One region of the Cobetia sp. 5-25-4-2 genome, then DNA from elsewhere that is predicted to be linked to it. Evidence: riboswitches for the same ligand, from Rfam matches in the RefSeq annotation. Region 1 holds a riboswitch; the other holds the start of a gene.

Region 1 (4,547 bases):
CTCGGCCTTGATCGCCTTGAGCCCAATGCGCGCGAGCGGGGATTGCGAGGTCATCGTGGTCGATGGCGGCTCCACGGATACTACCCGCGAGCTGGCAACGCCGCTGTGCGATCGCTGCCTGAGCAGTGATCCGGGCCGGGCAACGCAGATGAACGCCGGTGCCTCTCAGGCTCGTGGTCAATGGCTGCTGTTCCTGCATGCCGACACGCGCCTGCCGGCACATGTCCTCTCGGTACTGTCAGAGACCCTCGCCGAGCATCGCGAGTGCGACTGGGGTCGCTTCGATGTCGACATCGAAGGAGATTCTCCGCTGCTGCCCGTGATCGCCATGCTGATGAATCTGCGCTCGCGCCTGACCAGCATCAGCACAGGTGATCAGACCCAGTTCGTACGACGCTCCACCTTCGAGGCCATCGAGGGCTTTCCCGTCGTGCCCCTGATGGAGGACATCCAGCTGAGCGTCAGGCTCAAGCGACTGACCTCGCCGCTGAACCTCTCCGCCAGAGTCACCACCAGTGGAAGACGCTGGGAAACCCATGGCGTCTGTCGCACCATCCTCAAGATGTGGGGGCTGCGCCTGGCAGCCTGGGGTGGCGTATCTCCTGTCCGTCTGGCGCGCCTCTATGGATATGGTGCCGCCGCTCAGGCCTGCGAACAGCGTGGCTTGCCTCATGCCTGAAGCCTCGCTTGCTGGCAGGGAAACCGACACGGCCGCGTATGACATGCGCCCGACGCTCATCATCTTCGGCCGCCTGCCACTGGCCGGACAATGCAAGACGCGGCTGATCCCTGCCCTCGGTCCCGAGGGGGCGGCACGCCTCTACTCGCGCATGCTGCGCAGAATCGTTCAGCAGGCCTGCGCCTCACGCCTCGGCAAGGTGGTCGTGATGCTGACTCCCTCCCCCGAGCACGCCCGGCAGCAACCTGAGCTGGCAGCCCTGCTGACGGAACTTGAGGATCAGTGGCGTGCAGAGAGCATGGCGGCACATGGCAAGCGAATCACGCTCGAGGCACAGCCACAGGGTGGGCTTGGGGAGCGCATGCATCAGGCCATGCTGCGCCACCTGCCCGCAGGCCCCGTGCTGCTGATGGGCTCTGACCTGCCCGCATTGGACAGTCAACGTCTTCGCGAGGCGGCGCGGTGCCTGCATGACCATGATGCGGTGCTGCAGCCCAGCGAAGACGGGGGATACGGATTGATTGGCCTGAAAGCAGCCTGCTCGGCGGCCTTCCAGCTGGATCACTGGAGCCATGCCGACGTGAGCCGGGAGACTCTTGCACTGCTGGCTCAGGCAGGCAGAAGCGTCGGTTGCCTGCCTGTCAGCTGGGATGTCGATGAGCCTCACGATCTGGTGCGCCTGAGGCGACACTTCCCAGCCCTGATGGCGAACCTCTCCTCCTGTCAGCCTGCATGACATCTTTCCTGCAGCACATGACACGCTTCCCGCATCGCAGGAAGCCCTTTCCGCATCGCAGATGGCCTCCCAAAGTCGCATGGGTTTTAGGGCGGCAGAGGCTTTTCCTGCACCGCAGGACTGTTACACTCGAGATATCGTGACGCCTGAGTCACAGCTTGACGGGGTGCCGGTAAGACCGGCTGAGATGTCATTCGCACTGTTCGAGGCCTTGCATCGAGGTGCGTGTATGACGATCCCGCCGAACCTGATCCGGTTAGTACCGGCGTAGGGATCAAGCGCGAAGTGTTGCCGCACATCATCTTCACCTCTTCCAGGTGAACGCCGCACCTCCCCCGCTTTTTCCCTGCAGATTGCCGGACCTGACCACGCTCGAGCCAGACCTTTGCCACTCCATCACGGATTGGCAGCACGCTCACCGAGGGATGCGTCGATGCCCAGCTTTTCAGACCTGACCAGTGCCTGCGCCGAGGAATGGCGCGACTATCTCGAGCATGACTTCGTTCGCCAGCTCGGGGAAGGTCGTCTGCCAGAGGAGTCCTTCCGCCATTACCTGCAGCAGGACTACCTGTTCCTGATCCACTTCGCGCGCGCCTGGGCGCTTGCCGCCTACAAGAGCCGCACCCTCGCGGAGCTGCGTCAGGCCACGGCCAGTCTCGACACCATTCTCAATACCGAGCTCGACCTGCATATCGGCTACTGCAGCGAGTGGGGCATCAGCGAGGATGACCTGAGTGAGCTGCCGGAATCCCGCGCCACCCTGGCCTATACCCGTTACGTACTGGATTGCGGCCAGCGCGGCGATCTTCTCGATCTTCACGTGGCGCTCGCGCCTTGCCTGATCGGCTACGGCGAGATCGCCGAGTGGCTGCTGGACCAGGACACCACCGAGATCGAGGACAATCCGTACGCGGACTGGATCGCGATGTACTCCAGCGATGAGTTCAAGGAAGCGGTGGACGCCGAACGTGAATGGCTGGACGCTCGGCTCTCGGAGGTCTCGGAGCGCCGGCTGGGCGAACTGGTCGATGTCTTCCGCGATGCGACACGTCTCGAGATCGACTTCTGGCAGATGGGCCTTGATCGCGACTGATCCGTGGCAGGCCCTTGCGTGACAGGCCGCGCCTGCGCGAACGGAAGACACACCGATTTTCATCGGCCTGGGGACGTGGTCCTCTCGCCAATCATCCAGACACACCACAGGCCATCAGAGCCTGAATGCGAGCACGATGACCTGGGCCAGCACAACGCTCAGCACAGGTCATGCCCGCATTGAATTCTGAGCACGCTTGACGGGGTGCCGGTGGAACCGGCTGAGATCCTGCATGCATCACCTCGCCGCCAAATGGGCGAGGCTGCCAGCAAGGGGTCCCGTGGAACCTGAACCGGTTAGGACCGGCGTAGGAATCAAGCTGATGGTCAGCCGCTGCCCGCGGCCGCCTCGCTCCCGGGCCACCTGTTGGCAAGGAGTCGGCGATGGCCATCCTCTCCCTGCGCACGGTCTTCCCATGATGACGTCTGCCGTGACGTCGCCCTTTGAGGAGACCTGCATGAGCACTACCCCCACGACTCAAGATCCGCAAGCCACCAACGCCGCCGAACCGTCGCTCGCCCCCCAGCCTGAGGCTGCGCCGAAGGCGCGCGCACGTGCCGGTCGCAAGGATGGCAGTCGCCATCTCGCCAGCGAAGCCCGCGTCGACGCCGCCGCCATCGCGCCGCTGAGCGGCTCGCGCAAGATCTACATCGAAGGCTCTCGCCCGGACATCCGCGTGCCCATGCGCGAGATCGGCTGCTCGCCGACCCAGACCTCCAGCGGTCTGGAAGAGAATCCGCCGATCGTCGTCTACGACACCTCCGGCCCCTACACCGACCCGGCGGTCGAGATCGACATTCGTCGCGGGCTGGCGCCACTGCGCGAGAAGTGGATCGAGGAGCGCGGCAATACCGAACAGCTCAATCAGCTGAGCAGCGAATATGGTCGCGTGCGCCAGGCCGACCTGCGCCTGTCGTCCCTGCGTTTCGAGCTGGACCACCGCCCGCGTCGTGCCCTGCCGGGCAAGAATGTCACCCAGCTGCACTATGCGCGCCAGGGCATCATCACGCCGGAGATGGAGTACATCGCGATTCGTGAGAATCAGCGTCGTATCGCGCTGCGTGAGGAATATCAGGGCAGCGACTCCGTCGAGAGCATTCTGGGCCACCAGCACCCGGGTCACAGCTTCGGCGCCAACCTGCCCGACGAGATCACCGCCGAATTCGTGCGTGAGGAAGTCGCACGCGGCCGCGCCATCATTCCCGCCAACATCAATCACCCGGAAAGCGAGCCGATGATCATCGGCCGCAACTTCCTGGTGAAGGTCAACGGCAACCTGGGCAACTCGGCGGTCACCTCCTCCATCGAGGAAGAGGTCGACAAGATGACCTGGGCGATCCGCTGGGGCTCCGACACCGTGATGGATCTCTCGACCGGCGCCAACATCCACGAGACCCGTGAATGGATTCTGCGCAACTCTCCCGTGCCCATCGGCACGGTACCGATCTATCAGGCGCTGGAGAAGGTCGATGGCGTGGCCGAGAATCTTGATTGGGAGATCTTCCGCGACACGCTGATCGAGCAGGCCGAGCAAGGCGTCGACTACTTCACCATCCACGCCGGCGTCCTGCTGCGCTATGTGCCGCTGACCGCCAGCCGCGTGACCGGCATCGTCTCGCGCGGTGGCTCCATCATGGCCAAGTGGTGTCTGGCGCATCACGAGGAAAGCTTCCTCTATCGCCACTTCGAGGACATCTGCGAGATCTGCAAGGCCTACGACATCAGCCTGTCACTGGGCGATGGCCTGCGCCCGGGCTCGGTGGCCGATGCCAATGACGCCGCCCAGTTCGGCGAGCTCGAGACGCTCGGCGAGCTGACGAAGATCGCCTGGCAACACGATGTCCAGGTCATGATCGAAGGTCCGGGTCACGTGCCGATGCACCTGATCAAGGAGAACATGGACAAGCAGCTCAGCGAGTGCGACGAGGCGCCCTTCTACACCCTCGGCCCGCTGACCACCGACATCGCCCCGGGCTACGACCACATCACCTCCGGTATCGGTGCCGCGATGATCGGCTGGTTCGGCTGCGCCATGCTCT
Region 2 (4,547 bases), on a different contig from region 1:
AACAGCAACAGCAGGGGCATGCCGAGACGAGCCGAGACCCGACTTGCCAGCACGCTCAAGGCGATGAGCATGCCCGCCAGCAAGAAGTAATAGTTCAGATTCTCTACCACGTGTGCTCCCCCGCCATTCCCGGCACCAAGTCTCGAATCACGTCTGCGACGGCCCAGAGACAGTATTCCATGTCAGCGACGAGGCTGCAGAGAAATTTCTCAAATATTCATGGACTTGCGATCAACATGTCAGGCTTCTCGGCGACACCCAGGCCGGGGCTGCCGCCAGCTCGGCGTAGCGGGTCGGACCGAAGGCTTCCATCGCCCACAACAGGGCTCGGCACAGCTCACGCTGACCGTCGATATCGACCATGCGCCCATGACGCGAATAACCGGCGAGGAAGGCCTCACGCTGACTCGGCGTCTCCAGCAACAACTCGATCAGTGCCCAGTCGAACTCGATCGGAGCCCACACCAGTGCCTCCCAGTCGCTCCATACCCAGCCGGTGGCGGCGCACAGATATTGGTCCGCGCGCAGGTCCGGCAGACTCCAGACGGCGCGAGCGGGATGCGAGAAGGTGCGTGATGGCAGGTCCCCCAGCTCGTGGGACAGGGGATGGCGCGCGAGAAAACGCGTCACGCGGGCATTCCAATGCAGCAACGGCATGGGCTGGGCAAGGGGCTGACCAAAGCCGGACACGGTGTCCTGATGCAGCCGCCCGACCTGATCTCCCAGCAACTCACAGAAGGTGTCACTGAGATCACTGGGCTGACCGCTGGACCACGGCAGATGCCAGACGGGCGCGCCATCGAGACGTCCCAGATAGGTCAGCGGCAGCGGAGGGATGGGCAAACGCGCCGGCAACGCGCCCGCCAGCCGTGTCAGGGCCTCAGGTTGCGCCCAGCGATCGGCGCCGAAGACACCGCGCATCGCTCGCCAGAAGGGGTCGTGATCCGGGCCGGTCCGCGCCAGCTTGATCAGGCCGGGGGTGCCGCCACGCTGTCGCCACAACCAGTTGGCACTATCCGGCCAGGCAAGTGCCAGCGGCTCCAGCGCATGCCCCAGATAGGTGGAAAGACGGCGAGTCAGCGCATCCTCCGGCCAGCCATTGGGCACGGATGTCGCGTCTGGCATCACGGGTCGCCGCGGTGGCACGGGATAACCGCTGGAGCAGGTCGAGAGATCCGGGGTATCAGGCATGTTGATCTCCTTGAGGCTGCGATACCTCGATAGCATACCCAACACCGGGCCATGCAGCATAGCCACACGACAGCCACCCCGACGATGGCAGGGATGCAACCGGCGGGCAGGTGACGGTACACTGTCGGCCTGGATGGGGGTGCCCGAAAGTGGGCTGAGAGCCGATGCGTCACGTCGCATGGCAACCCCTGGAACCTGATCCGGTTGATACCGGCGGAGGGAATTCCGGTCACCTGCCCAAGCGTCAGGCGCCCTGCGTGCTTCCTCCCCTCGGCATGCCGCCTGACCACGGATGACACTGTGTCGCTGGGACTCTCCCTCAACAACGCTCGCATCGATTACGCCAGCCATACGCTGTTTCGTGATCTGTCGGCGCGTCTGGATGCCGGAAGCTGGACGGCCTTGCTGGGCCGCTCAGGCTGCGGCAAGAGCTCACTGCTGCGCCTGCTGGCCGGCCTCGAGATGCCCGACCATCACACGCTGGAACTCACCACCGATGATGGCAAGCCACTGGCGGGTCGCGTCGCCTGGATGGCGCAGCAGGACCTGCTGCTGCCCTGGCGCCGGGTGCTGGACAACCTGTGTCTGGGAGATGATCTCCATCGTCGCCCTCGCGATACCGAGCGGGCTCGCGAACTGCTGGCAGCGGTGGGTCTGGAGGGGCGCGAGCAGGCCTGGCCAGACGCCCTCTCCGGCGGGCAACGCCAACGCGTCGCATTGGCGCGAACGCTCTACCAGCAGGCTCCGGTGGTGATGATGGATGAGCCCTTCTCCGCAGTGGACGCCATCACGCGACTCGAACTGCATGATCTCGCCAGCCGGCTGCTGGACGGACGCACCGTGTTGATGGTCACGCATGACCCGCTCGAGGCGCTGCGCCTGGCCGACCAACTGCTGGTGCTGCGTCCGGGCCGCGACAGCCAGCAGGGGGCAGTGCTCGACCGCTTGCCGGGGCTCTCGCCGCCTCGCCCGGTGCCGCTGGACCTGCCCGCCCTGCAGCAGGCCCAGTCCGAATTGATCACACGCCTGCGCGACGGCGAGGAGACGCCATGAAACGCCTGCATGCCCTGCGTCATCTCGCCATCAGCGCCGCCGTCCTGCTGGGACTCTGGCAACTGGTGATCATCACCACGGCCGTGCCGCCCTACATCCTGCCAGCGCCACTGGCAGTCGCGGAGGTGCTGGTCCGTCAGGCCCCGATGCTGGCACACCACGCCGGCATCACCTTCGCCGAGATTCTTGGCGGGCTGGTACTGGGGGTCCTTCTCGGACTGAGCACCGCGCTGGCACTGGCGTTCATCCCTCGTCTGCGGCGCACCCTGCTGCCATTGCTGCTGATCAGCCAGGTGATTCCGCTGTTCGCGATCGCCCCACTGCTGGTGCTGTGGCTGGGCTATGACATGCTCTCCAAGGTCGTGATGGCCACGCTGATCATCTATTTCCCCGTGGCCTCCACCGGCTACGACGGCCTGCGCCAGACCCCTCAGGGCTGGCTGGATCTCGCCCACACCCTGGGTGCCAGCCCGTGGCGGCTGCTGCTGCATGTCCAACTGCCCGCCGCGCTGCCGGCATTGGCTTCCGGCGTGCGCATGGCAGCGACAGCCGCTCCCATCGGGGCCGTCATCGGTGAGTGGGCCGGCGCAAGCCAGGGCCTCGGCTATCTGATGCTCAATGCCAATGCCCGCATGGAAATCGACCTGATGTTCGCCGCTCTGCTGGTGCTGGTCGCCTTTTCGCTGCTGCTGTATTTCACGCTGGATGCCCTGCTGCGTCGCCTGATGCCCTGGCATCGGGATCGCCTGACCCGTTTGAACTGAGCGCTTCCGGCTGTCAGGCGATGTCCTGACGGCCTCACATTCTCGACACCACAAGGAATACCGCCATGCCATTCTCGCCATCGGCGATCCGCCGTTCCGGCAAGCTGTCCTGCCTCTTCGCGACGCTGCTGACAACCCTCAGCCTGAGCACCTTCGCCCTGTCAGCCGAGACTGGCGCCAGCGCCGAGCCCCAGGCCCCGACCGCCAGTGACAGTGCAGCGGCAGCGGTCACCAAGACCGGGCAGGACGGTGCCACCCTCGAGCCAGACGCTTCTGCCAAGCAGGCTGCCGAGACCGAGCAACAGACCCGCCCCGCCGCTGGCGATGTGCAGGACCCGCAAGCGGCCGCCACCGATGCCAAGCCCCTCACGCACCTCAAGGTCATGCTCGACTGGTACACCAATCCCGGCCACGGGCCGCTGGTGCTGGCTCAGGAACTGGGCCTGTTCAAGCAACATGGTCTGGACGTCGAGCTGATAGCTCCGGCAGACCCCAGCGTCCCCCCCAAGCTTGCCGCAGCGGAGCGCGTCGACATCGCCATCAGCTATCAGCCCCAGCTGCACCTGCAGGTGGATCAAGGGCTGCCGCTGGTGCGCATCGGCACGCTGGTGGCCACCCCGCTCAACGTGGTGGTCGTGCGCGCAGACAGTGACATCCAGTCGATGGCCGACCTCAAGGGCAAGCGTGTCGGCTATTCCGTCGGTGGCGTGGAGGAAGTCCTGCTGTCCACCATGCTCCAGAACAGCGGCCTGACACTGGATGACATCACCCTGACCAACGTCAACTTCTCGCTGACGCCGTCACTGCTGACCCGCAAGGTCGACGCCGTCACCGGGGCATTCCGCAACTTCGAACTCGCCCAGATGGCACAGGAAGGCGTCAAGGGCCGCGCCTTCTACATCGAGGAAGAAGGCGTGCCGACGTATGACGAACTGATCTTCGTCGCCAACAGCGACAGCTATTCTCGCAAGCACGAGCAGTACGCCGCCTTCCTGTCCGCCGTCGGTGAAGCCACCGCCTGGATGATCAACCACCCTGACAAGGGCTGGAAGCTGTTCCGCGAGTCCGACCCGGCACTCGATACCGCGCTCAACAAGAAAGCCTGGTATGCCACCTTGCCGCGCTTCGCCCTGCGTCCGGCCGCACTGGATGCCGGCCGCTACCGTGACTTCGAGAACTTCCTGTACGAGCGCGGCATGATCAAGCAGCGCCAGTCACTCGACCACCTGGCCATCGACGTCAACGCGCCCTGAATAGACGGCCGATGACAGACACGACGACGCCCTGCCGGTTTCCCGACAGGGCGTCGTTTGCTTTCTGCCAGATGACGCGAGGATGCCCCCGCCCCTTGCCTCCAGAGACCTTCCTGTCAGCGCCTGCCATCCACCGGACTGCCGGCTGACGCCCGCCTGGCCAGACGCCGCGCCAGCCACGCCATCAGCACAGGCTGGATCACCAGCGCGACCACCAGCACCGCCACGAGCAGTGGCATGCCCTCAAGGGCGCCACCCGGCGAGCTGACCAGCAGCGCCGCCCCGA

What was found. Region 1 has a riboswitch for thiamine pyrophosphate ahead of tenA (thiaminase II). Riboswitches for the same ligand answer to the same signal wherever they lie in the genome.
Region 2: linked by a shared signal. The riboswitch ahead of HXS65_RS03025 (ABC transporter ATP-binding protein) and the one ahead of tenA (thiaminase II) in region 1 are both predicted to bind thiamine pyrophosphate.

What each region holds. Positions count from the first base shown of each region.
Region 1 is NZ_BLWK01000002.1:353,328-357,874, forward strand. It holds gene HXS65_RS06415 (TIGR04283 family arsenosugar biosynthesis glycosyltransferase) at 1-679, shown strand, start outside; gene HXS65_RS06420 (TIGR04282 family arsenosugar biosynthesis glycosyltransferase) at 723-1,415, shown strand; TPP riboswitch at 1,568-1,706, shown strand; gene tenA (thiaminase II) at 1,849-2,508, shown strand; TPP riboswitch at 2,699-2,839, shown strand; gene thiC (phosphomethylpyrimidine synthase ThiC) at 2,966-4,547, shown strand, end outside.
Region 2 is NZ_BLWK01000001.1:689,180-693,726, reverse strand. It holds gene HXS65_RS03035 (potassium/proton antiporter) at 1-110, opposite strand, end outside; gene HXS65_RS03030 (hypothetical protein) at 232-1,191, opposite strand; TPP riboswitch at 1,317-1,430, shown strand; gene HXS65_RS03025 (ABC transporter ATP-binding protein) at 1,492-2,244, shown strand; gene HXS65_RS03020 (ABC transporter permease) at 2,241-3,008, shown strand; gene HXS65_RS03015 (ABC transporter substrate-binding protein) at 3,074-4,261, shown strand; gene HXS65_RS03010 (MFS transporter) at 4,378-4,547, opposite strand, start outside.